3 regions of the Neisseria blantyrii genome follow, and region 1 is predicted to be linked to each of the others. Evidence: predicted binding sites of a transcription regulator. Region 1 holds the regulator's gene; each other region holds the start of a gene.
The links. The regulator FNR, encoded in region 1, switches genes on or off when oxygen is low (the NO sensors DNR and NnrR bind a similar motif). The targets are predictions, from matches to a motif close to TTGATNNNNATCAA.

Region 1 (10,652 bases):
ATGCCGTCTGAAAAAGCCTTTCAGACGGCATTTGTACGTTAGCCGCAATCACACCGTTTGCGAATATTTCGCTTTGGTTTCTTTATGGCGCAAGTGGTAGTCGAACACCATAGCGATGTTGCGGATGAGGAAGCGTCCCTTCGGGGTAACGGTCAGCCCGTGGCTGTTCAGGCGCACCAATCCCAAACCGGCGAGTTTTTCCAAATCCGCCAGTTCGTCTTTGAAGTAACGGTCGAACGGGATACCGAATATGTCTTCGTAAACACGGTAGTCGAGCGCGAAACGGCACATCAAATCCTGAATGATGCTGCGGCGCAGGATGTCATCCTGATTCAGCTGGTAGCCGCGCATGATGGGCAGTCTGCCTTCGTCGATGGCGGCATAGTAGGCATCGATGTCGCGTTCGTTTTGGGAATAGGTGTTGCCGATTTTACCGATGGACGACACGCCGATGGCGACCAAATCGCAATCCGCGTAGGTCGAATAGCCTTGGAAGTTGCGCTGGAGGAAGCCTTCTTTGAGGGCGATGGAGAGTTCGTCGTCCGGCTTGGCGAAATGGTCCATGCCGATGAAGACGTAGCCGCGTTCGGTCAGGGTTTGGACGCAGTATTGCAGCATATCGAGCTTCTCTTCGCTGTCGGGGACGGCGGCGGTATCGATGCGGCGTTGCGGTTTGAACACGTGCGGCAGGTGGGCGTAATGGTAAAGGGCGAGGCGGTCGGGATCGAGCGACAAAATAGTATCGATGGTGGTTTTGATGCTTTCCGAAGTCTGGTGCGGCAGGCCGTAAATCAAATCGACGCTGACGGATTTGAACCCTGCCTCACGGGCGGCATCGATGACTTCTTTGGTTTCTTCGTAGCTTTGGATACGGTTGACCGCCGCCTGCACTTTGGGGTCGAAATCCTGAATGCCGACGCTCATGCGGTTGAAGCCGAGCCTGCCGAGCATGAGGACGGTGTCGCGGCTGACTTTGCGCGGGTCGATTTCGATGGAGTATTCGCCGGACGGTATCAGTTCGAAATGTTTGCGTATCATACGGAAGACGCGTTCGATCTGTTCGTCGCTCAAAAAGGTCGGCGTGCCGCCACCGAAGTGCAGTTGGGCAAGCTGGTGCCGTCCGTTCAGATGCGGGGCGAGCAGTTCCATTTCTTTTTCAAGATATTCGATGTAGGCATCGGCGCGGCTTTTGTCTTTGGTGATGATTTTGTTGCAGCCGCAGTAGTAGCAGATGGTGTTGCAGAACGGAATGTGAATGTAAAGGGAAAGCGGTTTGTTTAACGCGCCCATACCGCGCAAATGTAAAGCTTTGATATATTCGCCTTCGCGGAAACCGTCATGGAAACGGTCGGCGGTAGGGTAGGAAGTGTAGCGCGGGCCGCTGGCGGGCAGGCTGGCAATCAGTTCGCGGTCAAACTCGGGGCGGTCATCGTTTACATTGTGATTGTTCTGTATCTGAATGATTTTCATGGTGTGTGTGCGGTTTTATGATGTTAGTCAAATTTTGGATAGTTTGGTAGAATGCCACAGTATGATAAACCTGTCTTGATATGTGTCAACAAGCACATAATCGGGATGGGGCAAAACACACGAAAAGGTACGGTATGGCTTCGCATAATACTACACATCAGATGAAAACCTTGTGTTCTTCCTGTTCTTTGCGGGAACTTTGTCTGCCTGTCGGATTGCTGCCCAACGAGTTCAGCCAACTCGATGCCGTCATCCGCCAAAGCCGCCGCCTGAAAAAAGGCGAATACCTGTTCCGTGCCGGCGAAGCCTTTACCTCGCTCTTTGCCATCCGTTCGGGCTTCTTCAAAACAACCGTCGCCAGTCAGGACGGCCGCGATCAGGTAACGGGTTTCTTTATGTCGGGCGAACTCATCGGCATGGACGGCATCTGTTCCCATGTGCACAGTTGCGATGCGGTCGCCTTGGAAGACAGCGAGGTATGCGAGCTGCCGTTTACCCACATCGAAGAACTGGGGCAGAACATTCCCAGCCTGCGTACCCACTTTTTCCGCATGATGAGCCGTGAAATTGTGCGTGATCAAGGTGTTATGCTGCTGTTGGGCAATATGCGCGCCGAAGAACGGATTGCCGCCTTCCTGCTGAACCTTTCCCAAAGGCTCTACTCGCGCGGTTTCGCCGCCAACGACTTCATCTTAAGAATGTCCCGCGAAGAAATCGGCAGCTATCTCGGGCTGAAACTCGAAACCGTCAGCCGCACATTGTCCAAGTTCCATCAGGAAGGATTGATTTCCGTCGAACACAAACACATCAAGATTCTCAATCTGCAAGTGCTGAAAAAAATGGTATCCGGTTGTTCGCACGCCATTTGATTAACCTGTACGAGCATTTCAGACGGCATTCTCAATAAACACAGGGCAGACGAAAACATCTGCCCTGTTTGTTTTATCTGCCGCAAAATGCCGTCTGAAAACCGGCAGCCGCCTAAATCGAAAAATCCTCGCTGATGGGCGTGTACAGAATCCTGTCCACCTTCTCGCGTGTCAGGTGCGGCGCAAACGCTTGGATAAAGTCGTAGGCATATCCGCGCAAATAAGTATCGCTGCGCAAAGCAATCCACGTCGGCGACGGCTCGAACAGGTGTGCCGCATCCACAAGCTGCAAATCCCCATCCGTATCCGGGTTGTAGGCCATCTTTGCCATCAATCCCACACCCAAACCCAAGCGTACGTAAGTTTTTAATACGTCCGTATCCGCCGCCGCCAATGCGACATCCGGCCGTTCCAAACGGGCTTTGGCGAATGCCCGCGCGATGCTGCTGCCCGCATTGAATGAAAATTCATAAGTAATCAGCGGAAACCTCGCCAAATCTTCAATGCGGAGGGGATTCCTGCATTCGAGCAGCGGATGGTCGTTCGGCACAATCACCGCGTGTGTCCAGTCATAGCAGGGGAGTTTGCCCAGTTCGGGATGGTCGTCTATACGCTCTGTAACAATCGCCAAATCAGACTCTCCCGAAGTAACCATTTGGGCGATGGCGGCAGGGCTTCCCTGTTTGATGGTCAGATTGACTTTCGGGTAGCGTTTCACGAAATCAGCAACAATCAACGGTAGGGCATAACGCGCTTGAGTATGCGTCGTAGCAACCGTCAGCGAGCCGCTGTCGTGTCCGGTAAACTCGCTGCCGATATTTTTAATGTTCTGAACATCACGCAAAATACGTTCGGCAATATCCAAAACCGCCTTGCCCGGCTGAGAGATGGATACCACACGCTTTCCGCTGCGGATAAAAATCTGAATGCCGATTTCTTCTTCCAATAATTTGATTTGTTTGGAAATACCGGGTTGCGAGGTAAACAAGGCTTCGGCTGCTTCGGAAACATTCAGGTTGTGCCGGTAAACTTCTAAGGCGTATTTTAATTGCTGTAATTTCATAGCGAGTCGGTGTGGGTCTGTGTCGGGTGGCTGAACATTGTTTATAATTTATCATATTTTCTTGCCGGTACGGTATGGGGCTTTGCCGTTGTGTTTGTTGTTTTTGTGCAACGGCAATCGTGCGATATGGAAAAAATCTCCCTAAAGTAATGACACGGAATTGATTTTTCGGCATGATAGACTATCAGGAAACAGGCTGTTTTACGGTTGTTTTCAGGCGTTGAGTATTGACAGTCCGCCCCCTGCTTCTTTATAGTGGAGACTGAAATATCCGATTTGCCGCCATGTTTCTACAGCGGCCTGTATGTTGGCAATTCAGCAGTTGCTCCTGTATCTGCTGTACAAATTTAATGAGGGAATAAAATGACCAAACAGCTGAAATTAAGCGCATTATTCGTTGCATTGCTCGCTTCCGGCACTGCTATGGCGAGCGAAGCTCATATCCACGGTTATACCGTGAGTGGCCAATCACAAGAAGTCGTACGCAACAACTACGGCGAATGCTGGAAAAATACCTACTTCGACAAAGCAACCCAAGGTCGCGTAGAGTGTGGCGATGCAGTTGAACCAGCTCCTGTTGCTGTTGTAGAGCAGGCTCCGCAATATGTTGACGAAACCGTTTCTCTGTCTGCTAAAACCCTGTTCGGTTTCGACAAAGACGTACTGCGTGCCGAAGCCCAAGACAACCTGAAAGTATTGGCCCAACGCTTGGGTCAAACCAACGTACAATCCGTACGTGTTGAAGGTCATACCGACTTCATGGGTTCTGAAAAATACAACCAGGTCCTGTCCGAGCGTCGCGCCAACGTAGTGGCAAACTACTTAGTCAGCAACGGTGTGCCTGCCTCTAAAACTTCTGCTGTCGGCTTGGGCGAATCTCAAGCGCAAATGACTCAAGTTTGTGAAGCCGAAGTTGCCAAACTGGGTGCAAAAGCCTCTAAAGCCAAAAAACGTGAGGCTCTGATTGCATGTATCGAACCTGATCGCCGTGTTGACGTGAAAATCCGCAGCATCGTAACCCGTCAGGTCGCTCCGGCTCATGTTCACACCCAACAATAAGCTTTAAAAGCATCTTGCCGATGGGTAGGGTTGGATTCCTCTTCTGTATAAGAGAAGAGGTACGTATCAAACTTTAATCGGTTCTGATGAAACAAAACAAACCCCGCTTTTGCGGGGTTTGTTTTTAGGATGCTTGCGGAAACGGTTATTGTCAGAATATGGGGTAGGGTTTATGCTTCATCAAAATCTTCCTGGTGCTTGAAACTCCGGTTTTGAAGGCGATAGAATTTGGATTTGTTTGTGAGGGAACAAACTCTATCAAATCAGTGCTGTACGCGGTGCTGCGTTTTATGTGCGGTACTGTGTAAAATACAGCAGATCAATAAAAATCAACATGGCGGTGCGTTCGGATATTTTGCGACATGAAAGAATTCGACTTCATCAAACGGTATTTGCAAACAGGCACGGATAAGGATGTCGTATTGGGTATAGGCGACGATGCGGCGATTGTCCGCCCGCGTGAAGGCTTCGATTTGTGTTTCAGTGCGGATATGCTTTTGAAGGACAGGCATTTTTTTGCAGATGTCAAACCTGAAGACTTGGCTTGGAAGGTTTTGGCCGTCAATATTTCAGATATGGCGGCGATGGGCGCGATACCGCGTTGGGTGCTGCTGAGCGCGGCGTTGCCCGAATTGGATGAGGTATGGCTGGAACGGTTTTGCGGCAGCTTTTTCGGTTTGGCAAAAAAGTTTGGCGTAACGTTAATCGGCGGGGATACGACTAAGGGCGATATGGCGTTCAATGTAACCATTATCGGCGAATTGCCGAAGGGTAGGGCATTGCGGCGTGATGCGGCGGTTGCGGGCGACGATATTTGGGTGTCGGGGCGTGTCGGTATGGTGGCAGCGGCTTTGAACTGCCGTCTGAAACGGTGTGTGTTGCCGGATGATGTGTTTGCCGAATGCGAACAAAAGCTGCTCCGCCCCGAGCCAAGGGTTGGGCTGGGGCTTGCGCTGTTGCCGTTTGCCGGGGCGGCGCAGGATGTTTCAGACGGCCTCGCGCAAGATTTGGGGCATATCCTGACCGCTTCCGGCGTGGGGGCGGAAATTTGGGCCGATTCGCTGCCGTCTTTATCTGCATTGAAAGATATTTTGCCCCGAGCGCAATGGCTGTCTTATACTTTGGCGGGCGGCGACGATTACGAGCTGGTTTTTACCGCGCCGGAAAGTTGCCGCAGCCGTGTGCTTGATGCGGCGGAACGGTGCGGCGTACCGGTAACGCGCATCGGCAAAATCAACGGAGGATGCCGTCTGAAGGTTTTAGATGCCGGCGGCAGGGAATTGGAACTACATTCTTTAGGATTCGATCATTTTGGCTGATTTTAAACCTGATTGGGCGTGGCTGCGGCAGCGTCCCTTGTGTTTTTTGGCATTCGGTTTCGGCAGCGGACTGGCTCCGTTCGCGCCGGGCACATTCGGCACTTTGGCGGCACTGCCTTTGGCATTTGTGTTGATATTGGCGGGTGTGGACGGATGGCTGCTGGCTTTTTTGTGTATCGTGCTGTTTATGTGGGGCATACGCATTTGCGCGTGTGCGGAAAAGGAAAGCGGCGTATCCGACCACGGCGGCATTGTGTGGGATGAAATCGTCGCCATGCTGTTTGTGCTGGCGTTTGTGCCGTTCAAGTGGACGTGGTGGCTGGCGGCATTTGTTCTGTTCCGCCTGTTTGACGCGCTCAAACCGCCTCCCGTCGGTTGGTTTGACAAGAATCTGCACGGCGGTTTGGGCATTATGGCGGACGATATGGCGGCGGCGGTGATGACCTTGATTGTCTTGAGGATTGCAATGCTGTTTTAAACGGGGCTGCCTTGTAAAAATGCCGTCTGAAAGCCTTTCAGACGGCATTGTTTCGGAGGTTAACGTGTTACCGGTTTGTATTTGATGCGTTTCGGTTTCGCGCCTTCTTCGCCGAGTCGGCGTTTCTTATCGGCTTCGTATTCCTGATAGTTACCGTCGAAGAACACCCATTTGGAGTCGCCTTCACACGCCAAGATATGCGTGGCGATGCGGTCGAGGAACCAGCGGTCGTGCGAAATCACCATCACGCTGCCAGCAAATTCCAACAATGCGTCTTCCAGCGCGCGCAGGGTTTCCACGTCGAGGTCGTTGGACGGTTCGTCCAGCAGCAACACATTGCCGCCGCTCAATAAGGTTTTCGCCAAGTGCAAACGTCCACGTTCGCCGCCCGACAATTGACCTGCGATTTTGCTTTGGTCGCTGCCTTTGAAGTTGAAACGACCCAAATATTGGCGGGCGGGAATTTCAAACTGCCCGACCTGCAAAATGTCGCGGCCTTCGGCAATGTTGTCGAACACGGTTTTGTCGTTTTGCAAACCTTCGCGGCTTTGGTCGATCAAGCTCATTTTCACGGTTTGCCCGATTTTCACTTCGCCGGAATCAGGCTGCTCTTTGCCCGCAATCATTTTAAACAGCGTCGATTTACCCGCGCCGTTCGGGCCGATGATGCCGACAATCGCACCCGCAGGCACTTTGAAGCTCAAATCGTCAATTAGCACTTTATCGCCAAACGATTTGGAAACGTTCACAAATTCAATCACTTCATTACCCAAACGCTCGGCGACGGGAATGAAGATTTCCTGCGTTTCATTGCGTTTTTGGTATTCGTAGTTGCTCATTTCCTCAAAACGAGCCAAACGCGCTTTGGACTTGGCTTGGCGGCCTTTGGCATTCTGGCGCACCCATTCCAATTCCTGCTTCATCGCCTTCACGCGCGCGGCTTCGGATTTCGCCTCGTTTTCCAAGCGTTTTTCTTTCTGCTCCAGCCAAGACGAGTAATTGCCTTTCCAAGGAATACCGTGGCCGCGGTCGAGTTCCAAAATCCATTCGGCGGCGTTGTCCAAGAAGTAGCGGTCGTGCGTTACCGCAACGACTGTGCCGGGGAAACGCACCAAGAATTGCTCCAGCCATTCGACCGATTCGGCATCCAAGTGGTTGGTCGGCTCGTCCAGCAGCAACATATCGGGCTTGCTCAACAAGAGTTTGCACAAAGCGACGCGGCGTTTTTCACCGCCGGACAGATTGCCGATTTTGGCATCCCAATCAGGCAGGCGCAGTGCGTCAGCAGCGATTTCCAATTCGTGTTCCGCACCGCCGCCCGTGGACGAACCTGCCGCAATAATCGCTTCCAAGCGGCCCTGTTCTTCCGCCAATGCGTCAAAATCCGCATCAGGATTGGCGTACTCGGCATACACTTCTTCCAAGCGTTTCTGCGCCGCCGCCACTTCGCCCAAACCACTTTCCACTTCCTCGCGCACAGTTTTCTCAGGATCAAGCTCAGGCTCTTGCGGCAGGTAGCCGATTTTAATGCCGCCCATCGGCACGGCTTCGCCCTCAAATTCCTTATCCACGCCCGCCATAATCCGCAAAACGGTGGACTTGCCCGCGCCGTTCAAACCGAGCAAACCGATTTTCGCGCCGGGGAAAAATGAAAGGGAAATGTCTTTAATAATGGTTTTCTGCGGCGGTACAACCTTGCTCACGCGCAGCATAGAATAGACGTATTGTTGGGACATAGTTTTCTCGATTCGGTCAAACAAATTTCAGGCGGCCATTTTAACCGATAATTTGATTTAAGCCAGTTTATCCGCGAACCGATATTGCCAAAATCGGGCAGGATTCATAAAATCCGCCTATCTCTTTGAAATTAGACAAACAAAAAAATAATAATGATAGAGGGTTGCCACACCGGCAACCATTTCGGATTTTCCAAAGCAAATACTTTTCAAATCAAAAAAAGGATTTACCTTATGTCGGAATATACGCCTCAAACAGCAAAACAAGGTTTGCCCTCACTGGCAAAAAGTACGATTTGGATGCTGAGCTTCGGCTATCTCGGCGTTCAGACGGCCTTTACCCTTCAAAGCTCGCAAATGAGCCGAATTTTTCAAACGCTAGGCGCTGACCCGCACAATTTAGGCTGGTTTTTCATCCTGCCGCCGCTGGCCGGTATGCTGGTTCAGCCGATTGTGGGCTACTACTCAGACCGCACTTGGATGCCGCGCCTGGGTGGCCGCCGCCTACCCTATCTGCTTTACGGCACGCTGATTGCGGTCATCGTGATGATTCTGATGCCCAACTCGGGCAGCTTCGGTTTTGGCTACGCTTCTTTGGCGGCTTTATCGTTCGGCGCGCTGATGATTGCGCTGTTGGACGTATCCTCCAATATGGCGATGCAGCCGTTTAAGATGATGGTTGGCGACATGGTCAACGAGGAGCAGAAAAGCTACGCCTACGGCATTCAAAGTTTCTTAGCGAATACGGGCGCGGTTGTGGCGGCGATTCTGCCGTTTGTGTTCGCGTATATCGGTTTGGCGAACACGGCCGAAAAAGGCGTTGTGCCACAGACCGTGGTCGTAGCATTCTATGTTGGCGCGGCGTTACTGATTATTACCAGTGCGTTCACCATCTTCAAAGTCAAAGAATACGATCCGGAAACCTACGCCCGCTATCACGGCATCGATGTCGCCGCGAATCAGGAAAAAGCCAACTGGTTCGAACTTTTGAAAACCGCGCCTAAAGCGTTTTGGACGGTTACTTTGGTACAATTCTTCTGCTGGTTTGCCTTCCAATATATGTGGACTTACTCGGCAGGCGCGATTGCGGAAAACGTTTGGCAGACAACTGATGCTTCTTCCGTAGGCTACCAAGAAGCAGGCAACTGGTACGGCGTTTTGGCGGCGGTACAATCCATTGCTGCCGTTATCTGCTCGTTTATTCTGGCAAAAGTACCGAACAAATACCATAAAGCCGGTTATTTCGGTTGCTTGGCTTTGGGTGCGCTCGGTTTCTTCTCCGTTTTCTTCATCAGCAATCAATACGCGCTGGTGTTGTCTTATACCTTAATCGGTATTGCGTGGGCCGGTATCATTACCTATCCTTTGACGATTGTGACCAATGCCCTCTCAGGCAAACACATGGGTACTTATTTGGGCCTGTTCAACGGCTCTATCTGTATGCCGCAAATCGTCGCTTCGCTGCTGAGTTTCGTCCTCTTCCCTATGCTGGGCAGCCATCAGGCAACCATGTTCTTGGTTGCCGGCGCAGTCTTGCTGATGGGGGCTTTCTCAGTATGCCTGATTAAAGAGACCCACGGCGAATAATCCGTTTCAACACCATCGGCAAAGGCCGTCTGAAACCTTTTCCGATCTGACAATTTTAATAACAGGAGCTTCATAAATGTACACGAGAATCATGGAAGTCAGCCCTTGGACACTGCGTTCGACAAAACTGGAAAAAGAGCACAAACGACTGCAAGAGAGCCTGACCAGCTTGGGCAACGGCTATATGGGCATGCGCGGCAACTTTGAAGAAACCTACTCCGCCGACAGTCACTTGGGTACCTACATCGCCGGCGTGTGGTTCCCCGACAAAACCCGCGTCGGCTGGTGGAAAAACGGCTATCCTAAATATTTCGGTAAAGCCATCAATGCGCTCAATTTCAGCAAAGTCAAAATCTTTGTCGATGGTCAAGAAGTGGACTTAGCGAAAAACGACGTTGCCGACTTCTCCGTCGAACTCGATATGCAGCACGGCGTGTTGCGCCGCTCGTTCACCGTATTCGGCGTGCGTTTCGATGTGTGCAAATTCCTGTCCGTCGCGCAAAAAGAGCTGGCGGTTATCCGCTGGGAAGCTGTGTCCGTTGACGGCAAAACCCACCAAGTCCGCATTGATTCCATCATCGACGCCGATGTGAAAAACGAAGATTCCAACTACGAAGAAAAATTCTGGCAGGTATTGGACAAAGGCGTTTCAGACGACCTCTCCTACATTGCCACCCAAACCGTCGCCAATCCCTTCGGCGTAGAGCAATTCATCGTCAACGCCGAGCAAACCTTCGCCGGCAGCTTCAAAGCCCTCGGTGGCAGCCAAACCGACTGGCAGGTCTCCAATTCTTTCCAAGCCGAAGTCGGCAGTACGCCCGAAACCTTTGAAAAACGCGTGATTGTTACCACCAGCCGCGATTATCAGGGCTTGGAAGCTGTGAAAGCCGCAGGCCGCGCCTTGTCGGAAAAAATCGCAGGCGTTGCGTTTGAAACCTTGCTGGAGGCGCACAAAGCAGGCTGGCTGCACCGTTGGGAAATCGCCGACGTGGTCATCGAAGGCAGCGACGAAGCGCAGCAGGGCATCCGTTTCAACCTGTTCCAACTGTTCTCCACCTACTACGGCGAAGA
Region 2 (10,652 bases), on a different contig from region 1:
ACAGACCGACACTGACTACAAGCAGGGTAAACACAATCAGGATGCCGATTTTTTCTTCGGCCAATTGTTGTAATTTCATTTTGGTAGCCTATCTTCCTTAGTATTTTAGTGATGCTGTGTTTGGGAAACCGCAGGGATTTCAGCATCGACCGCCTTACCGCTGATGGCTGTGCGGTACACGTTGTACGCCATAATGCACATACCGCTCAGATACAGCAAACCACCTGCAAAACGGATCATGTAATAAGGCATAGTGCGTTTTACGGATTCGACAAACGAGTAGGTCAGCGTACCGTCATCGTTCAAAGAGCCCCACATCAAACCCTGCATCACACCGGCAATCCACATCGCGGCGATATACAGAACCACGCCGATGGTCGCAATCCAAAAATGCGCCTCTACCAGTTTGGTGCTGTGCATCTGTTCTTTGCCGAACAGACGGGGAATCATGTAATAGACGGAACCGATGGTTACAAAGCCTACCCAACCCAAAGCACCGGCGTGAACGTGTGCAACGGTCCAGTCTGTATAGTGGCTCAATGCGTTGACCGTTTTAATCGACATCATCGGGCCTTCAAAGGTAGACATACCGTAGAAGGACAGGGATACAATCAGGAATTTCAGAATCGGGTCAGTACGCAGTTTGTCCCACGCGCCGGACAAGGTCATGATGCCGTTAATCATACCGCCCCAAGAGGGTGCGAACAGAATCAAAGACAGAACCATACCCAAAGATTGAGTCCAGTCAGGCAGCGCAGTGTAGTGAAGATGGTGCGGACCCGCCCACATATAGGTGAAAATCAACGCCCAAAAGTGAACGACGGACAGGCGGTAGGAGTAAACAGGGCGGCCTGCTTGTTTGGGGACAAAATAGTACATCATACCCAAGAAGCCGGCAGTCAGGAAGAAGCCCACGGCGTTATGCCCGTACCACCATTGAACCATAGCATCAATCGCACCGGAATAGACAGGGTATGACTTCATCAACCCTGCCGGGATGCTGATATTGTTGACGATGTGCAAAAGTGCGACCGCCAAAATAAAACCGCCGTAGAACCAGTTGGCAACGTAAATGTGTTTCACCTTGCGTTTGGCAATCGTACCGAAGAATACGATGGCGTATGCAACCCAAACCAAAGTAATCAGAATGTCGATCGGCCATTCCAGTTCGGCATATTCCTTACCTTGGGTCCAACCCATAGGGAAGCTGACGGCAGCAGCAACGATTACCGCCTGCCAACCCCAAAAGGTAAATGCCGGCAGCCAGCCGCCGAAAAGACGGGTATTACAAGTACGTTGGACAACGTAGTATGATGTGCCGATCAGGCCGCAGCCGCCAAATGCGAAAATAACCGCATTAGTGTGCAGCGGACGCAGGCGGCCGAAGTGGAACCAAGGTCCGATATTAGACAAATCGAGGGCGGGAGCAAACAGTTGGGCTGCGACGATAACGCCGACCAACATGCCCACGATACCCCAAACTACAGTCATGATGGCGAACTGGCGCACCACTTTGTAGTTGTAAGTTTGTGTGTCCATGAGAGTCTCCATGAATTATGGGAATAAAAATTTTTTATCCTGCCCACCTTTGCGACCTCTTAAGGTACAACTTGGGCAAGCGTAATTTTTTCTAAATTTAACATATCTGCCTTATTACGCCAAGCGGAATTACATTTGCAACATAAAGGAAAATTTTTCTTAAATTCATTCTTATTATATATAAATCATATTGTTATAATAAATTGCAACCAGTTTGACATTGCTTTGTTTTTCAAGCCTCCTTTTTTATAACACTTTATTGATGTAGATTAAGCTGCATTTTAAAGACATTTTATCAATAATATTTAACGATATATTTAATAGCCATGATTAATTATGAAATTGCCCCCTCCCCTCTAGACCATGAGTGGCACATCCTGCTGACATTCACACAAAATGATGATTTTCCTATAGAAATAAGCCTGCCAAACTGGGTTCCGGGCAGCTATCTGATTCGGGATTTTTCCCGCCACATCACTTCTATCCATGCATCCTGTAACGGCACGTCCATGCCACTCGAACAAATTGCAAAAAACCGCTGGCACGCTGCCGCCGTACGCGGCGAGTGGCAAATCCGCTACACCGTATATGCATTCGATTTGTCGGTTCGAGGTTCTTTCCTGACAACAGAACGCGGTTTTTTTGACGGAGCGTGCCTGTTTTTGAAAGTCGAAGGAGCGGAAACGCTGCCGCACCGCTTGGAATTGACAGGCATTCCACCCGAATGGCGTATTGCCACAACACTGCCGGAGACAGGGAGGTTTGTCTTTCAGACGGCATCTTATGCCGAATTGATTGACCGACCTGTCGAGATGGGCTTGATTGAATTTTTAGATTTTGAAGCGGCAGGCATTCCGCATACGCTCGCCCTAAGCGGCATCTATCCCGACTTCGACCGCGACAGGCTGGTTTCGGACATCAAAAAAATCTACGAAACAGAACTGGCGATGTTTTCCTCCCCTGCCCCGTTTCAAAAATATTTGTTCCTGCTCCACGTCGGTGACCATATTTACGGCGGTTTGGAACACGCCGACAGCACCGCCCTGCTCGCCGACCGCCACAGCCTTCCGCCGTACGGTATGACCGATGCCGACGATGCCTACACCACATTGCTCGGACTTTTCTCCCACGAATATTTTCACGCGTGGAACGTCAAATCCATCAAACCTGCCGCGTTCGCCCCTTATGACCTCGACAAAGAAAACTATACCGAACAACTATGGGCATTCGAAGGCATTACATCCTATTACGACGATTTGTTTTTGGCACGCAGCCGCACCATCTCGCCCGAATCTTATTTAAACCTGCTGGCACAAGGTATTACGCGCGTACAACAAACCCGCGGCCGTTTGAGGCAGACCTTGGCGGAATCGAGTTTTACCGCGTGGAACAAATTTTACAAACCGGATGAAAACAGCCCCAACGCCATCGTCAGCTACTACCAAAAAGGCGCGCTTGCCGCATTGTGCCTTGATTTGCTGATACGGAACAAAAGCGGCGGCAGACATTCTCTCGATACGGTAATGGACAAACTCTATCGGGAGTGGAGGGACACACACTCGGGTATTCCGGAAAAACACTGGCAAATCCGCTGTCAGGAAATAACCGGCTTGGATTTGGAAGATTTTTTCCAAAAAGCGTTATACAGTACCGAAGATTTGCCGCTTGCCGAATGCCTGGCAACCGCAGGCGTGGGACTGACCTTCCTACCACTTCCCCGACAACACGGCGGCGGATATGCGGAACACATCTGCCCCGTCCCGCCGGCAGGCGATTTCAGCGCACGTTTCAAACAAAACGCCGACCACATCGTCCTGACCCATGTCTTCAACGGCGGCAGCGCGGAATCTGCGGCACTGTGCCCGCAAGACAAAATCATTGCTTTAGACGGTTATGCCTGCACCGACTTTGCCGCACAATGGGCCCGATACCACGTCAATGCAAGAATCAATATCCACTTCTTCCGTGCAGGCATATTGCGTCAAACCGTCTTGACGGTTCAGGCAGCGGCGGCGGATACTGCCATCCTACATATCACAGACCGGAACCTGTTGGAAAACTGGTTGTTCGGTTAAACTTTCAGACGGCATTGCACACAAAATGCCGTCTGAAAACCAACCGCAAAACAAAGGAAATAAAATGGCGATTCTAAAACTTGACGAACATCTCTACATCTCCCCACAACTGACGGAAGCCGATGCGGAACAAATCTCGCTACTGGGTATCAAAACCGTCGTCTGCAACCGCCCCGACCGCGAAGAAGAATCGCAGCCCGACTTCGCCCAAATCAAACAGTGGTTGGAACAAGCAGGCATTACCGGATTCCATCACCAACCCGTTACCGCACGCGACATCCAAAAACACGATGTCGAAACCTTCCGACAACTCATCGGACAAGCCGAATATCCCGTCCTTGCCTATTGCCGGACCGGTACGCGCTGCTCCCTGCTGTGGGGCTTCCGCCGGGCGGCAGAAGGTATGCCGGTTGACGAAATCATCCGCCGCGCCCAAGCGGCAGGCGTAAATTTGGAAAACTTCCGCAGCCGTTTGGAAGAAGCAGCCGCCAAACCATAAAACCGGCCGATACAAAAATGCCGTCTGAAAGGCTTTCAGACGGCATTCGTTCAAACGTCAAACTTTATTGCGCCTTGGTTTCGGTTACAAAACCGATTTTGGTAATCCCTGCCTGACGGGCAGCCTCCAACGCTTTGTTCACATAATCGTATTCCACCGCCTTATCTGCCGCAATTGCCACAATCACGTTTTCATTCTGATCCTTGGCGGCTTTCAGACGGCTTTCCACTTCCCCGATTTCCACTTTGCTTGCAGAATCCCCGCCGACATAATAGCCGCCGTTCGCATCAATCGTCAGGCGCAGGGGGTCTTTAGGCTGTTTGTCCTGCTTGTTTGCCTGCTCGGACGCGGTCGGCAGTTCCAAAGGGATGGAATGCGTCAGCACCGGCATAGTAATCATAAACACAATCAGCAACACCAGCATCACGTCCACCAGCGGCGTAACGTTGATGTCGGACATCGGAGAATCGTCGCCGGAATTCATCGAACCAAATGCCATAATCAGCTATCCTTTTGATTAAGCAGGCGGACGTGCAAATCGTGCGCCATCGCATCCAAATCCTGAGCCAGTATTTTCGTGCCGCGATTGAGGAAGTTGTATGCCAACACCGCCGGAATCGCCACGAACAGGCCAGCCGCCGTCGCCACCAGTGCCTCGCCAATCGGGCCGGCAACCGCCGCAATGCTCATCTGCCCGCTTTGCCCGATATTGATCAGGGCGTGGTAAATCCCCCAAACCGTGCCGAACAGCCCGATAAACGGCGCGGTCGCGCCAATGGAGGCAAGCGCGGTCATCCCGTAATCAAACCGGCGCATAATCTGCGCCATACTGTTGCGGATTTGAATGACCAAATACTCGTTCAACGGCAGAGCCTGCGCCAGTTCGGACGCTTCGCTCCGGCGGTAGTTGCGGTAAGACTGCAACGCCTCTTGCGCCAGTTTGGACAAAGGCGCATCGACGGCGCGCACTTTTTCGACCGCGTCGTTCAGCGACAAAGTATCGCGCATATGCCGTTTGACGGCGGCATTCCCTTTGCGCGCCCGATACAGCTTGATACAGCGCAAGACAACCAGACACCACGTTACGATACTCATCAGCAGCATCAACACAAACACACCGATCAGGACGGGATCGCCCGATTCAAACACTAATTTCAAATTCATAATGATTCCAACACTGAAAAAACCAATCAAACATCCAAGTTGCCGCAAACCGCTGCGGCAACCGCCTAATTCAATTCAAACTTGACGGGGACTTTAAACTCCGTCCAGGCATTGGCTTGAAAATGCCCGTTTTGCGCCGCCTTGCGTGCCGCATTGTCCAAACGGGAAAAACCGCTGCTTTTCACCACTTTGACGGACTCGACATGACCGCCCGGAGAAACCAAAACGCTCAAAACAACCGTGCCCTGCTCGTCATTTTCCATAGAAAGCGCGGGATAGGCTGGGCGCGGGATGCTGCCGTTGGCGCGTAAAGGGTTGCCTTTGCTGCTGCCGGCTCCTGTTCCGCCGCCGCTGCCGCCGCTTCCTTCCCCGTGTTCGCCTTTGGCTCCGCCGCTGCCTTTACCGCTGCCTTCTCCGCGCCCTGTTCCGTCGCCTTTGGTACCGGTTCCCTTACCTTCCCCATTGCCCTGCTCGCTGCCGGCTTTGGCAGAAGCATTGCCGGAATGTTCGGCAGGTTTTTCAGACGGCTTTTCTGCCGGTTTTTCCGCCGGTTTCGGGGCAGGCTTCGCTTCCGGTTTGGGTTCGGGCTTCGGTTTTTCTTCGGGTTTCGGCTTTTCCTTGGGCTGCTGAATATCTGCATCCGCCTTTTTTGTAACCACCGGCTTCAAAACCGGTTTGGGCGGCTCGACAGGTTTGGGCTGCTCAGGCTCGGGTTGCGGTTCGGGCGCGGCAGGCGCGCCTGCGCCTTCGGGTGCGCCGTCCCCTCCGCCAAAGTCGCCCAAATCGACAAATTCAATAACATTGCCTGACTCTATCACGGGCAGCTTGTGCGCCTGCCAGAGCAATGCCACCATTGCCAAATGCAGCAGTGCGACGGAAAACACGACTGCGGGGGTTAAAATTCGTTCTTTATCCATAATTCGGGCATAATAATAGCAACAATTCCTATTTGCAACCTATTTTTATTATTTACCTTTATCTGAATACTGTTTTCATATTATTAAAATCCATATTAAAACAATATGTTATGACAAATTATCAGATGCCGGCAGACAAACGGAGCGGATCTACCTGTTTTCCCATTCCAACAAAATCGGGTTAAATGATATATTGCCGCTTTCATCCGGCAGCCGGTTACGGCTGCGTACCACCTGTTTTAAAGGAAAATCATGTTTCGGAATTTTGACTTGGGCGTATTCTTGCTTGCCGTCCTGCCCGTACTGCTTGCCATTACCGTCAGGGAGGTGGTACGCGGCTATACGGCGCGCTACTGGGGAGACAACACTGCCGAACAATACGGCAGGCTGACGCTGAACCCTCTGCCCCATATCGATCCGGTCGGCACAATCATCATGCCGCTATTTACTTTGATGTTCACACCGTTTCTATTTGGTTGGGCACGTCCTATCCCTATCGATTCGCGCAACTTCCGCAACCCGCGCCTTGCCTGGCGTTATGTTGCCGCATCCGGTCCGCTGGCAAATCTGGCGATGGCCTTTTTGTGGGGGCTGATTTGGGTATTGGCCCCATTCATCGACGACACATACCAAATGCCGCTGGCAAAAATGGCAAATTACGGCATCCTGATTAACGCCATTCTGTTTGCAATCAGCATCATTCCCATCCTGCCTGGTGACGGCGGCATTTTCATCGACACCTTCCTGCCGGCGAAATATTCTGTCTTATTCCGCAAAATCGAACCCTATGGGACGTGGATTATCCTGCTGCTTCTGCTGACCGGGGGTTTGGGTATGTTTGTCACCCCTGTCGTACAGCTGGTTATGATACTGGTTCAATCCCTCATCGGATGGTTTATTTGAATTGGCGGTTTTTGGGCAGTATGCCGTATTTGCCAAGTACAGGAAAACGCAGCAAGGCTTCCCTGCCTGCCGCGTTTTCCTGTTTTACAATGCCCTGTCAAAATAAAGCGGCACGCCTGATTTTTCACTCATCGTCATCAGATAACCCATCACCTTTTGAGGCCATTCGATTCCGCGCACCACGGTCAGATTCCTTAAAACGGGGAAAAACAAAATATCCTCCATGCCGATTCCGCCGTTGATGCCGTCTGAAGTACCGTCCATCAAATTCTCCAACTCTTGCAAATCTGCGTTTATCCGTTCGAGGTATTGGGCGGTTTTATTCAAATTGGCGGAAAAGCTGCCGATGCTTTTCTCTTTTTTATCTGTAAAATATTTCACCGCTTCCGGAGTTGCAAATTCAGGTAGCCCGATTTTGATCACGCGCGGCTGAACCAGTTTGTTGTTGTATCCACCCACCTTGTCCAGCCACACCTGTATCTCGGGGCGGACTTCGTCTTTCAGACGGCCTTCGCGGTCGAAATGCCGCACAATGTCCAAACTCTCGCCCATAAACGAACCGTCTTCTTTTTGCAGGATGGGCACTTGTTTCGCTCCAATCATGCCGATCGGCGTTGCCTCGTCGTCGTTTGCCAGCACGGCTTCCTCAACGTCCGCGCCAAACAGCCCTGCAGCCATCCGCGCACGCACGCAAAACGGGCAATGGTCGTAAATATACAGCTTCATCAAAATATTCCTCGTCAACCTGTCGGTACCGGCTACCTTAACACCCCGCGCCGCCCGAAACAAGTTTATCTTCCGCCTATGCACCGTAAATAAATAAGCTGTTACAATAAACTCGTTTTTATCGGAACGGAAGACCCCATCATGACCGCCATCAGCCCGATTCAAGACACGCAAAGCGCGACCCCGCAAGAATTGCACGAATGGTTCGACAGCTACTGCGCCGCGCTGCCGGACAACGATAAAAAACTTGTCTTAGCCGCCCGTTCGCTGGCGGAAGCACATTACCCCGCCGATGCCGCCACGCCGTATGGCGAGCCGTTGTCCGACCACTTCCTCGGCTCGATGCAAATCGTCAGCGAACTCGACCTCTTGCCTGATGCCGTTGCCGCTACGATTTTGTCCGACATCGGCAAATACATTCCCACTTGGCACGAATTGGTTTCCGAACGCTGCAACAGCACCGTTTGCGAGCTGGTCAAAGGCGTGGACGAAGTACAGAAACTGACCCAATTCGCACGCGTGGACAGCCTTGCCACGCCGGAAGAACGCGCCCGGCAAGCCGAAATTATGCGGAAAATGCTGCTGGCGATGGTTACCGACATCCGCGTCGTGTTGATCAAACTGGCGATGCGTACGCGCACCCTGCAATTTTTAAGCAACGTTCCCGATAATCCTGAAAAACGCGCCGTCGCCAAAGAAACCCTCGACATCTTCGCCCCGCTCGCCAACCGTTTGGGCGTGTGGCAACTCAAATGGCAGCTCGAAGATTTGGGCTTCCGTCATCAAGAGCCGGAAAAATACCGCGAAATCGCCCTGCTTTTGGACGAAAAACGCACCGAACGCCTCGAATACATCGAAAACTTCCTCAATATCCTGCGTACAGAACTGAAAAAATACAATATTCACTTTGAAGTTGCCGGAAGACCAAAGCACATCTACTCCATTTACAAAAAAATGGTGAAGAAAAAGCTCAGCTTCGACGGCTTGTTCGACATCCGCGCCGTGCGGATTCTGGTCGATACCGTCCCCGAGTGTTACACCACGTTGGGCATCGTCCACAGCCTCTGGCAGCCCATCCCCGGCGAGTTCGACGACTATATCGCCAACCCCAAAGGCAACGGCTATAAAAGTTTGCACACCGTTATCGTCGGTCCGGAAGACAAAGGCGTGGAAGTCCAAATCCGCACCTTCGATATGCACCAATTCAACGAATTCGGTGTCGCCGCGCACTGGCGTTACAAAGAAGGCGGCAAAGGCGATTCCGCCTACGAGCAAAAAATCGCCTGGTTGCGCCAACTTTTGGACTGGCGCGAAAATATGGCGGAAAGCGGCAAGGAAGACCTCGCCGCCGCCTTTAAAACCGAGCTGTTCAACGACACGATTTATGTTTTGACTCCACACGGGAAAGTCCTCTCACTGCCTACGGGCGCGACCCCCATCGACTTCGCCTACGCCCTGCACAGCAGCATCGGCGACCGTTGCCGCGGTGCGAAAGTCGAAGGGCAAATTGTGCCGCTGTCCACCCCGCTCGAAAACGGACAGCGCGTCGAAATCATTACCGCCAAAGAAGGGCATCCTTCCGTCAACTGGCTTTACGAAGGCTGGGTCAAATCCAACAAGGCAATCGGCAAAATCCGCGCCTACATCCGCCAGCAAAACGCCGACACCGTGCGCGAAGAAGGCCGCGTCCAACTCGACAAACAGCTTGCCAAACTCACGCCCAAACCCAACCTGCAAGAGCTTGCCGAAAATCTCGGCTACAAAAAGCCAGAAGACCTCTACACCGCCGTCGGACAAGGCGAAATTTCCAACCGCGCCATCCAAAAAGCCTGCGGCACGCTGAACGAACCGCCGCCCGTACCCGTCAGCGAAACCACCATCGTCAAACAGTCCAAAATCAAAAAAGGCGGCAAAAACGGCGTGCTCATCGATGGCGAAGACGGTCTGATGACCACGCTTGCCAAATGCTGCAAACCCGCGCCGCCCGACGACATTGTCGGCTTCGTTACCCGCGATCGCGGCATTTCGGTACACCGCAAAACCTGCCCCTCTTTCCGACACCTCGCCGAACAAGCACCTGAAAAAGTGCTGGACGCAAGCTGGGCGGCGTTGCAGGAAGGACAAGTGTTCGCCGTCGATATCGAAATCCGCGCCCAAGACCGCTCCGGGCTTTTGCGCGACGTATCCGACGCACTCGCCCGCCACAAACTCAACGTTACCGCCGTGCAAACCCAGTCCCGCGACTTGGAAGCCAGCATGAGGTTCACGCTCGAAGTCAAACAAGTCAACGACCTCCCGCGCGTCCTCGCCAGCCTCGGCGACGTCAAAGGCGTATTGAGCGTTACCCGGCTTTAAATACAAAAATGCCGTCTGAAAGACGAATATCGTTTCAGACGGCATTTTGATTGCCGGTTTTTTATCCGACCTGCCAGACAGTACTCGCACGATTTATATCTAAATAATCAATACCCGCTTCATCGAATTTCGTTTCCAATTCTTCTATCGAATGAGTATCTAGAAAAAGCCTCTCTTGATGAGTAATCGGCAATAACCAGAAAAATCGGACATTATCCATATATTCCAACTCTTGCCCATAAGGATAAGGCAGAGAAATCAGAAAATGCCGAAAGGACGATTGTCCAACCCATGGTCTGCCGATATTGACCGTTTTTCCTAATTGAAATCGGTCTGGATAATGCATACTTGCCGATGCCAGCATCGCCAAGGTCTCAATATGTTCAGGTGTTTCAAATGGGCTGACGATAAAAAACTCCTGTCCTAAAAATGGACCTATCCCAAAGCTGACATAAACCCAGGGCTCATCTTCAT
Region 3 (10,652 bases), on a different contig from region 1:
CCTGTTTCAGACGGCATTGCTTATTTTTTGCCTGCGATGTGTTCCACCGCCGCCTGCGCGCAATACAGACCGAACGAAGCGGTAACGAGCATACTTGCGCCATAGCCGGCGCACGACAAGCCTTGCGGAGCGGCATCGGCAGAACACGCCGCACCCGATTGCGGCGGTGTGATGTTTTCGGTTGAGAACACGCAGGGCACGCGCATTTTTTCCTTAGTATCGCGGCTGAAGCCGTAGCGTTTCCGCAAGGTGTAGCGCAGGTTGGCAAGCAGCGGATCGTGGGTTACGCGGCTCAAATCGGCGGTTTGGATCGACGCCGGATTTTTTTGTCCGCCCGCGCCGCCGCTGATGATAAAAGGTTGACGGTTTTTCACAAAATAAGCCGCCATTGCCGCTTTGACGCGCACTTGGTCGATCGCGTCGATGACGAAATCAAAACCTTTTCCGAAGTATTCCGGCAAATTGTCTTCGGTAACGAAATCTTCAATTTCAAATACTTCGCATTGCGGATTGATTTGTGTAATGCGTTCGCGCAAGGCGGTAACTTTTGCTTTGCCGAAGTCGCCGGTCAGGGCGTGCAGCTGGCGGTTGACATTCGATTCGGCAACGTTGTCCAAATCAATCAAAGTCAAACGCCCGATGCCCGTGCGCGCCAAAGCTTCGACCGCCCACGAGCCGACACCGCCCACGCCGACCACGCAGACGTGTGCCTGTGAAAAGTGCGCCAAGGCAGAGTCTCCGTAGAGTCTGGCGATGCCGCCGAAGCGTCGCGAAGAGGTCAAAGCGTTGTCGGACATGGTCGAATCCTGCAAGATTGCGTCAAATCAAAAAGTGAACGAAAGCCGGCAAAAAATGCCTGACTGCACGGAAGCGGCATATTATACTGGAAAGCGGTCAGGCTGTTCGGCTGTTGTATAAAGCCCGACGGCGGGTCTATAATGAAACGGCGCAAGCTGTCCCTGCGCCCATCCGACAAGACGGCACCGCGAGGCGGTGCAAAAGGAGAATACGATATGTACAAACATCTGGTCGTTGCCGTTGACGGCAGTGAAACTTCCATCAATGCCCTGAAACATGCCGCCGAACTTGCAGGAGTCAACAGCGCGCGCTTGACTTTGGTGCACGTTGCCAATCCTGCCGAATATATGGCACTTGCCCCTGAATTTTTGCAACACGAGAGTTACGAGGCAGCCGCCATTGCACAAGGCAACGAGGTTTTGGATGCCGCCGAGCGCACCGCCCGGGAACTGGGTGTGGAAAATACCGTTAAACACCTGCTGGTTGCCAATAAGGGTGCGCGTGAAATGGCGCAGGATTTGGTCGATTATGCCGATGAAAACGGTGCCGACCTGCTGGTGTTGGGCACGCACGGGCGCACCGGCCTGATGCACCTTTTGATGGGCAGTTTCGCCGAAACGGTAATGCGCCAAAGCCACCTGCCGCTTTTGATTATCCGCAGCAAAGCCGAAGAGGCGTAGAAATTTTCAGTTTGAAGGCCTTAAATGTGATTTTTCATATTTAAGGCTTTTTAATTTATCTGTTTTTAACGGGAGGGCAGTATGCCTGATTACATCCGCACCTCACGCGCTGCCGACAGCCTGCGCGATATCAAAATCACCCCTCATTTCCTGCCGCATACGGACGGTTCGTGTCTTATTGAATGCGGTAATACCAAAGTTATCTGTACCGCTTCCGTGGATGAAAACGTCCCGCCGTTTCTGCGCGGTAAAAACCAAGGCTGGGTAACGGCGGAATACGGGATGCTGCCTGCATCCACCGCTTCTCGGATGCGCCGCGAAGCTTCGGCGGGCAAACAGTCGGGACGCACACAAGAAATCCAACGTTTGATCGGGCGTTCGCTGCGCGCGGTCGTGGATATGGAAAAACTTGGCGAACGCCAAATCCTGATTGACTGCGACGTGATTCAGGCGGACGGCGGCACGCGTACGGCTTCGATTACCGGTGCGTTTGTGGCGCTGCAAATCGCCGTCGGAAAATTGCTTTCAGACGGCATATTGACCGAAAATCCCATCCGCGAAGCCGTTGCCGCCGTATCCGCAGGCGTAGTGAATGGAGTGCCGCTTTTGGATTTGGATTATCCCGAAGACTCCGGTTGCGACAGTGATGTGAATATCGTGATGACCGCATCGGGAAAAATCATCGAAATACAGGGAACGGCGGAAGGCGCGCCGTTCAGTTTGGAAGAATTGGGCAAACTGATCGGACTGGCGGAACAAGGTATAAGAGAGCTGCTGCGTTATCAGCAAAATGCATTGTCCGTTGCTTAATTATTGTCCGTATGCCGTCTGAAAACCGTTCAGACGGCATTTTGTCAAAAATCTGAAAGAACAGGTTTTTTGCTGACCGCTGTCAAACGGCAGGCGGGAAAGCGCAGTCCGTTCTTGAACTTCATGTAAAAAATAGTAATAATAGCCGCTTTTCCAGCAAACCATGCTGCCCGACCAACCCTACACAAGAAAGCACGAAACATGGCGTTAATCGTACACAAATACGGCGGCACATCCGTAGGCTCGCCCGAACGCATCAAAAACGTGGCTAAACGTGTCGCCAAAGCCCGCGCCGAAGGACACGACATCGTCGTCGTCGTATCCGCCATGAGCGGCGAAACCAACCGCCTGGTTGCGTTGGCGCACGAAATGCAGGAGCATCCCGATCCGCGCGAGCTGGACGTCGTCTTAGCTACCGGCGAACAAGTAACCATCGGCCTTTTGGCAATGGCGTTGAAAGACATCGGCGTGGATGCCAAAAGCTACACGGGCTGGCAGGTCGCCCTCAAAACCGATACCGCCCACACTAAAGCCCGCATCGAAAGCATTGATGACGAAAAAATGCGCGCCGACCTCGCCGATGGTAAAGTCGTCATCGTCGCCGGCTTCCAAGGCATCAGCAGCGAAGGCGATATTTCCACACTCGGACGTGGCGGTTCCGACACCTCCGCCGTTGCGCTTGCCGCAGCCCTCAAAGCGGACGAATGCCAAATCTATACCGACGTGGACGGCGTTTACACCACCGACCCCCGCGTCGTACCCGAAGCGCGCCGTATGGATACGGTAACGTTTGAAGAAATGATTGAGCTGGCAAGCCTCGGCTCGAAAGTTTTGCAAATCCGTTCAGTAGAATTTGCCGGAAAATACAAAGTGCGCCTGCGCGTACTGAGCAGCCTGCAAGACGGCGGCAACGGCACTTTAATCACATTTGAAGAGGACGACAATATGGAAAAAGCCGCCGTAACCGGTATCGCATTCGACAAAAACCAAGCCCGCATCAACGTGCGCGGCGTACCCGACAAACCCGGCGTTGCCTATCAGATTTTAGGCGCGGTTGCCGATGCCAACATCGAAGTCGATATGATTATCCAAAACGTCGGCAGCGAAGGCACGACCGATTTTTCTTTCACCGTACCGCGCGGCGATTACAAACAGACTTTGGAAATCCTGTCCGAACGCCAAGACAGCATCGGTGCGGCTTCTATCGACGGCGACGACACCGTGTGCAAAGTCTCCGCAGTCGGTTTGGGTATGCGTTCGCACGTCGGCGTAGCCGCCAAAATCTTCCGTACCCTTGCAGAAGAAGGCATCAACATCCAAATGATTTCAACTTCTGAAATCAAAGTTTCCGTATTGATTGATGAAAAATACATGGAACTGGCAACCAGGGTATTGCATAAAGCCTTTGATTTGGGCTGATGTTTCACGGTTTGAAACGGACAACGGCACTGCCTTTATCGGGCAGTGCCGTTTTGTCTGCCGTCTGAACGTTCAGACGGCATATTTTTGTTCCGCCGGACGGATAAAACCCTTTCCGTTTTTAAAACTTGTAGCTCATCGTCATCAAAAAGGTGCGTCCGCGTGCAAAATTGGTCAATACGCTTTGGCTTGTGCCGCCGTATTTGCCGTTGCACAAGCCATCAGCATTACACGTTACGTCTTCGTCCTTGTCTTTCGGGTCGAACGAGCTGTAATAACGCTGCGTTGCCGCATCATTGCCCGCATCGAGCGGATCGATATAACGCCTGTCGAACAGATTTTTGACTTCGGCGCGGAAAATAAGGTTTTTCTTCGGTTCGTAAGCGGCGTAAAAATCAAAAATCAAAGGCTGTCGGGCAAGGGTTTCAGTCTGCTTGATGGTGCGTTTGCCTAGTTGTCGAACATTGCTGGTATTTCCCCCGTTGGTGCCGTCGATATAGCGTTCTTCTGCTGTAGCGCGGATGCTCTTGCCGAAATAGCGCATTGCACCGCCTAAAGTCAGTTTGTTGCCCAACCAGCGCGTACCGACTTCCAAACGTCCATAATCTCGCGGCAGAGCGGAAACTCTGCTCAACCCATAACCTTGTTTGAGTTGGTCTTCTTTGGAGGCATTGTTGGGTGACTCGCTCGCATCACTGAAGTTGGTTGGTTGCGTGCTTTTTTGATAGGCGTAAGAAAGGTTGGTAAAAAAACGTCCATAATCGTAATTCAGCTCCAACTCAAAACCGTGTTTGTGTACTTTGTCTTTGAAATTGCGGTGTTGGATGGTGTAGGCAAGCCTTGTGCTGTCAACCCAGCTCGGGATATCCCCATTCAAGTCCCACCATTTCCCGTAAACGTTGTGGATGTAGTTGTCAATGCGACTGCGGTAGCCGACCAGTTTTAATCCTAATATATCATCTTGTTTTAAAAATCCTTTTTTATAGGTATTGAAGCCAAATTGCCAAGTGTTTGCGCGCTCTGGTTTTAGGTCGGTGTTAACGCCGGAGTCGCTGATTTGGGAAAAATACATTTCTTGGATGTTGGGCATACGGTGTGTGCTCGAATAGCCGGCGAACGGCATAAAATAGTCGCCGAAGTCCGCACTAATGCTGACCGAATGGTTGTTGGCGCGCTTTTTGCCGTATTTTTTCAATACGGGTTCATAAAGTCCGCAGCTCGGGTTGCAATGTTTCTTGTATGCCGGCGAGTTTTCTCCGAATGCCCGCTTAAATTCGCCTTCCGAGCTGTAATAGCCCGTATATTCGCCGCCGAAACGGTAGCCGACGGTATTGGTGCTGTAGTTTAAGCGGTAAATGTCTTTTTTGAGCGCGGCATCGAAGTAGAACGTGTTGAAATATTGGCTGCCGGCCGGTTGGACAATGGTTGATTTTTGGGGCAGCAGCCCTTTATCGCCCTTAAACCGCCCCAAATAGGAATAAAGCCCGTTGTCCTGGTCGGGGCCGTCGAAAAATAGGCCCAATTCTTCAGGGAAGCGGTTTTTGCTGTATTTGTTGTTGAAATAATTGAAACCCAAAGTGGTTTTCAACTCGGTTTCACGGGGCAGTTGGAAGGTGGAGGTGTTGTTGAGGTCGAGGATTTTCGCGTTGTTGTAGGTTTCAAAATCTTTTAAAAGTCCCCAGCCTGTAAACTTAGACCCTTTCGGATATCTCTGTCTGCCCGAATTGTAGGCTGCGGTCAGATTGAGGTTGGTATACGGATTCAAAGACAAACCGTAATTGAATTGATAATTGCGGTTGATGATTTTCCGGCTGCCGATTTTGGTGTTTAAATCGCGAAATTGCGCCGTGTATTTATTGAATACGCCGTCGTATTCCAATTTAAACAGATTGCCTGCCGACTGCTGCTTCAGGCTGGACGGATCGATGGGGGTGATGTCGTATTGCGGCGCCAGGTTTTCCCGCCAGCTTTTGTCATGACCTTCGATGTATTTTTGCAGTTCTTGAGGGTCTTCGTATTTTTTATACCACTTGGTTTTCCAGTATTGCCTTTGTAAATCCCGCTCCCATTTTCCGCTGTCGGAATTGAATTTCAAACCACCCTCTTGTACAAAATATTGCTGTTTGCGCCGTTCCAGATATTCTTCACCAAAATTTCCGATGTGCTGCCCGCCGCCACCCACCCGGTAATTTTGAGCCACGCTATGCCTGCTATGTCCGTAAATCAAACCGACAGATGCTCCGCTTTCCAGCCATTTGCGTGCACCTAGCGTTGCCATCGCATTGCCTTTGTTTGAGTTGGTTCCGGTCAGACCTTTTAGCAGCAGTCCGTAGGTATTGTCGCCCTGTACGACGTCATCCACGCTTAAAGTCCGCAGGTTCGCCGAACCGGCAAGGCTGTTGATGCCTGCCGAGCCGCTGAAGCTGCCTTTGACGACATCCATGCCGGCAATAAAATTGGTATCGACAGATGCGCCGAATTGCGAAGAACCGCCAGCCCTACCTGCATCGGTCGAAGTCGAATAAAAGGTCTGCGTGATACCGTCCACCATCGTATTGACCCGCCCGAACCCGCTGTCGCCGCGAATATTCAAAGACACAATGCCCGAGCTTTTATCTTGCTGTGTAAACGCACCGGGTATGCTGCGGACGATGGCATCGAGGTTTTCGCTGGATTTGAATATATCCTGACGGGTCGATACGGCACGTGCATCGGTGAATACCTTTTTGTCTTTCGGTACGCGCTTTGCCTTAACGTGCACATCTTCCAAAACCTGTATCTGCGCCTTGCTGCCCGTGCGCCCTACATCTTCTGCATAACTATAATGATATAACATAACACTCATAAGATAAAAACAAATCGGCTTCAACCTGAAAGAAGATCTCATATTTTCCTTAATTGCAATCAAATAAATGTGTTATGGTATCACTTTTTAACATAAATAAACATCAGAATGATGAAGAAAAGTTGGAATAAAGATAAATATCGATACTATTTGTATTTGAAATGATGAGTTCTGTTTGTTTTCAAATGCAGATCCGACTTTTCTAAATGGTAATCCGATGCAAAATAAAGTTTGCCGGCTGTTGTAAAATGCCGATGCGGTCAAACTGTACAGAAGTAGCAGAAGCGGGTTTAAAAGGATAATGGCAGGGCAGTGCGGTTTTATGGTCTGAACGGGGCGTATGCCCATTCCCCGGGTTTTAAATCCAAATCAAACAGTTTCAGTCTGCCGCTGGCTACCCTGACCAGTCGCAGGCAGGGATAGCCCGCCTTGGAGGTCATTCGCCTGACTTGGCGGTTTTTGCCCTCGGAAATGGTAATTTCAATCCAAAAATCGGGAACGGTTTTGCGGACGCGTATCGGCGGAACGCGCTCCCACAAACACTCGGCTTCGCCGGGATTTAAAACGCGGACGAAGGCGGGGCGGGCAGTGAAATCGCCCAAGTCCACACCTTTTCGCAGAATATCCAAACGGCTTTCGTCGGGCGAGCCTTCCAGTTGCGCCCAGTAGGTTTTGGGCTGTTTGAATTTCGGGTCGGCGATTTGCGCCTGAAGCCTGCCGTCGTCTGTCAGCAGAAGCAGCCCTTCGCTGTCGGTGTCGAGCCGTCCGGCGGGATAGAAGCCGGGCAGACCGATGAAGTCTTTGAGGCTTTTGTGTTTTTCGTGCGGTGAGAATTGGCAGATTACGCCGTAGGGTTTGTTGAAGATGATGAGGTTTTTCATGGTTGGTCTATAGGGACTTGATGCCGGATATTGTAGCCATTTGCCTTTTGGTGTGGAATTTCAAGATAAAATGCCGTCTGAAATTGGTTTCAGACGGCATTTGTTTCAAGCAGGCTTAACAGCAGCGTCCGCCGTTTGCTCCGCAGCGGCGTTTGCGGCAATAGTCTTGAAACTGCAGCTTGGTCATCACGGGGGCGTTGGGATTATGTTTGCGCTGCTGTGCAACGTAGTTTTCATAATCGGGCACGCCTGCCATCAAGTTTGCCGTCAGCTTGATGGTTTTCCACCAAGACGCGATCTTATGCTTCACTTTGAGCCTCCTGTTGTTTTCCGTCGCGGTACACTGCCGGAATTTCTTTAGCAGTTGGCCAGCCGACTTTGCGGGCTTTCATCGCAGTACGGAAACCGTACACGGCGACAATCACGACAACTGCCAGGAACAAAGCGGTCAGACCGGCATTGATTTGGTCGTTGAAGATGATTTGTGACATTTCTCCAATGTCTTTAGCCGGAGCAAGGACTTCGCCTGAAGCCAAGGCATCGCGGTATTTGCCTGCGTGAGCCAAGAAGCTGACGCGTGGGTCGCTGTGGAACAGTTTTTGCAAACCGGCATAGCAGGTGACAAACAATACGCCGACGGCGGGAACGAGTGCCACCCAAACATAACGGTCGCGTTTCATTTTAATCAACACAACGGCGCACATAATCAAGGCTACGCCCGCCAGCATTTGGTTGGCGATGCCGAACAAAGGCCAGAGCGAGTTGATGCCGCCCAGCGGGTCGGTTACGCCGGTGTAGAGGAAGTAGCCCCACAATGCCACGGCGAAGAAGGTTGCAATCAGGTTGGCGGGGATGGAGTCGGTGTTGCCGAAAGGTTTGTAGAAGATGCTGCCCAAGTCTTGAATCATAAAACGTGCGACGCGCGTACCGGCATCGACGGCGGTCAGGATGAACAAGGCTTCAAACAACAGGGCGAAGTGATACCAAAACGCCATCATCGCCTCGCCCGGAATCAGGCGGCTCATAATGTGCGCCATACCGACTGCGAGGGTAGGTGCACCGCCTGCACGGGAAAGGATGGTGTTTTCGCCCACTTCCTTAGCGGTGTGCAACAGGGTTGCGGCATCGACAGGGAAGTTCAGTTTGGCGGTAATCACTTCGGCGGCGGTGTTGGCATCCGTACCGATCAGGGCGGCGGGGCTGTTCATCGCGAAGTACACGCCGGGATCGAGCGAGGCCGCAGCGGCAAGCGCCATAATCGCCACGAAACTTTCCATCAACATACCGCCGTAACCGATCATACGGACGTGGGTTTCGTTTTCCAGCATTTTCGGCGTGGTGCCGGAGGAAATCAGCGCGTGGAAGCCCGAAACCGCACCGCAGGCGATGGTAATGAACAAGAACGGGAACAATGCGCCTGAGAATACCGGACCCGAACCGTCGATAAAGTGGGTAACCGCAGGCATTTGCAAAGCGGGATTGACGATGACGATACCCAAAGCCAAGGCCGCGATCGTACCGATTTTCAGGAAGGTAGAGAGATAGTCGCGCGGGGTCAGCAAGAGCCAGACCGGCAATACTGAAGCCACGAAACCGTAAATCATAATCGCCCAAGTCAATTGGATGCCGTCAAGGTCGAACCAATGCCCAAAGGAACTTTTCGCCACATCTTCTCCGTAAACCACCGCCAACATCAGCAAAATAAAGCCGACGATGGAAATTTCGCCGATTTTGCCCGGACGGATATAACGCGTGTAGATACCCATAAACAGCGCAATCGGCATCGTTGCGGCAATGGTAAACGTACCCCAAGGGCTGTGAACCAGCGCTTTTACGACAATCAACGCCAACACCGCCATAATGATGACCATAATCATCAAAATACCGATGGACGCAATCACGCCGGGAACAGTGCCGAGTTCCTGTTTCACAATATCGCCCAAAGACTTACCGTCGCGGCGCATAGAGACGAACAAGACCATCATATCCTGTACCGCGCCGGCAAATACCACGCCGAAGATAATCCACAAAGTACCGGGCAGATAACCCATTTGCGCCGCCAAAACCGGACCGACCAAAGGGCCCGCGCCGGCAATCGCGGCAAAGTGGTGTCCGAACAATACGCCTTTGTGTGTAGGAACATAGTCCAAACCGTCATTGTGCCGCTCGGCGGGCGTGAGGCGGTTCGGATCAAGCTGCATCACATATTTGGCGATGTAGAGGCTGTAAAAACGGTAGGCGATGCAGTAAACGGATATGGCGGCGGTGACCATCCATACTGCGCTGACCTGTTCGCCTCGGCTGAGGGCCAGAGTGGTAAAGGATGCTAAGCCGACCAGTACCACTATGCCCCAAATGAGGAAGGTTTTGAGTGATTTCATCGAATAAATCCTTATCTCATACTGTCGGGATATGTCGGAGCGGACGGGCAACGGTTGGCTACCCGTAATCCGATGCCGACACAAACCGGAGTTTGACTGATTGATAAAGTGGCTGAGACAGTGGGTTTAGCAGAGCACCTATTCTTACCTTCGCGTAAAAATGGAATGGGAAAATATGTGCAAAACCACTGAACAGCGTGGGTAATTTTAACGCAAGTTGACACTGTGATAATAGTTTTTACCTGCTATTTGAGGGAATTTTACATTTCTGCCGGAGTGACGGGAGGGGATTGCGTATTCGGAAGGCATAGGCAGACAGAATAGTAATATCAGAATGTTAAAGATGGATTATATAATCTGTATATTCATGGACTTTGGGTAAATTCGGGTTATCCGGCTTGTGCAGAAGGGAATCTGTTTATAGTATGGTACAGCCGTCGGTAAGGAATCAGGGCGGTTAATTTATATTTTGTTTCTTATTGAGAAGTTTTCATGAATATCAAATTCTTTACACCGGCCGTATCGGTTTTACTTCTTGCTGCTTGTGCCGCACCTGAAATTAATCATCATGGCAGATACGATTCTATGCAGCCTGTTCAACATACAGTTACTCAGGTTTCGGATGGGGTATTCTCATGTGAGAACGGTTTGTCTGTACATGTCCGTCAGCTAGGCAGCGGAAAGGTTGAATTACGTTTGGATGACAAACGTGCTGTTTTGTCTTCCGCCGTTGCTGCATCAGGTGAACGTTATACTGCAGAAAACGGTCTGTTCGGACACGGGGCTGAATGGCACCAGAAAGGCGGCGAAGCCTTTTTCGGCTTTACCGATGCCTACG

Region 2: the regulator FNR is predicted to act here: its motif matches at 1,799-1,812, upstream of ccoN (cytochrome-c oxidase, cbb3-type subunit I).
Region 3: the regulator FNR is predicted to act here: its motif matches at 815-828, upstream of Q9J80_RS03900 (universal stress protein).

The regions. Positions count from the first base shown of each region.
Region 1 covers NZ_CAUIZY010000002.1:17,146-27,797, reverse strand. The annotation lists gene Q9J80_RS02540 (hypothetical protein) at 1-42, shown strand, start outside; gene hemN (oxygen-independent coproporphyrinogen III oxidase) at 49-1,470, opposite strand; gene fnr (fumarate/nitrate reduction transcriptional regulator Fnr) at 1,605-2,339, shown strand; gene Q9J80_RS02525 (CysB family HTH-type transcriptional regulator) at 2,452-3,402, opposite strand; gene Q9J80_RS02520 (OmpA family protein) at 3,766-4,461, shown strand; gene thiL (thiamine-phosphate kinase) at 4,824-5,780, shown strand; gene Q9J80_RS02510 (phosphatidylglycerophosphatase A family protein) at 5,773-6,258, shown strand; gene ettA (energy-dependent translational throttle protein EttA) at 6,318-7,994, opposite strand; gene Q9J80_RS02500 (SLC45 family MFS transporter) at 8,229-9,581, shown strand; gene Q9J80_RS02495 (glycoside hydrolase family 65 protein) at 9,658-10,652, shown strand, end outside.
Region 2 covers NZ_CAUIZY010000006.1:88,418-99,069, forward strand. The annotation lists gene ccoO (cytochrome-c oxidase, cbb3-type subunit II) at 1-79, opposite strand, end outside; gene ccoN (cytochrome-c oxidase, cbb3-type subunit I) at 106-1,539, opposite strand; gene Q9J80_RS06605 (M61 family metallopeptidase) at 1,866-3,614, shown strand; gene Q9J80_RS06610 (TIGR01244 family sulfur transferase) at 3,679-4,113, shown strand; gene Q9J80_RS06615 (ExbD/TolR family protein) at 4,178-4,612, opposite strand; gene exbB (TonB-system energizer ExbB) at 4,615-5,277, opposite strand; gene Q9J80_RS06625 (energy transducer TonB) at 5,343-6,194, opposite strand; gene Q9J80_RS06630 (site-2 protease family protein) at 6,447-7,097, shown strand; gene Q9J80_RS06635 (GrxB family glutaredoxin) at 7,182-7,823, opposite strand; gene Q9J80_RS06640 (RelA/SpoT family protein) at 7,965-10,178, shown strand; gene Q9J80_RS06645 (suppressor of fused domain protein) at 10,240-10,652, opposite strand, start outside.
Region 3 covers NZ_CAUIZY010000003.1:42,064-52,715, reverse strand. The annotation lists gene Q9J80_RS03905 (tRNA threonylcarbamoyladenosine dehydratase) at 21-797, opposite strand; gene Q9J80_RS03900 (universal stress protein) at 1,014-1,478, shown strand; gene rph (ribonuclease PH) at 1,560-2,288, shown strand; gene Q9J80_RS03890 (aspartate kinase) at 2,490-3,707, shown strand; gene tdfH (TonB-dependent zinc piracy receptor TdfH) at 3,829-6,594, opposite strand; gene Q9J80_RS03880 (pseudouridine synthase) at 6,873-7,433, opposite strand; gene Q9J80_RS03875 (YbdD/YjiX family protein) at 7,549-7,743, opposite strand; gene Q9J80_RS03870 (carbon starvation CstA family protein) at 7,733-9,814, opposite strand; gene Q9J80_RS03865 (MliC family protein) at 10,307-10,652, shown strand, end outside.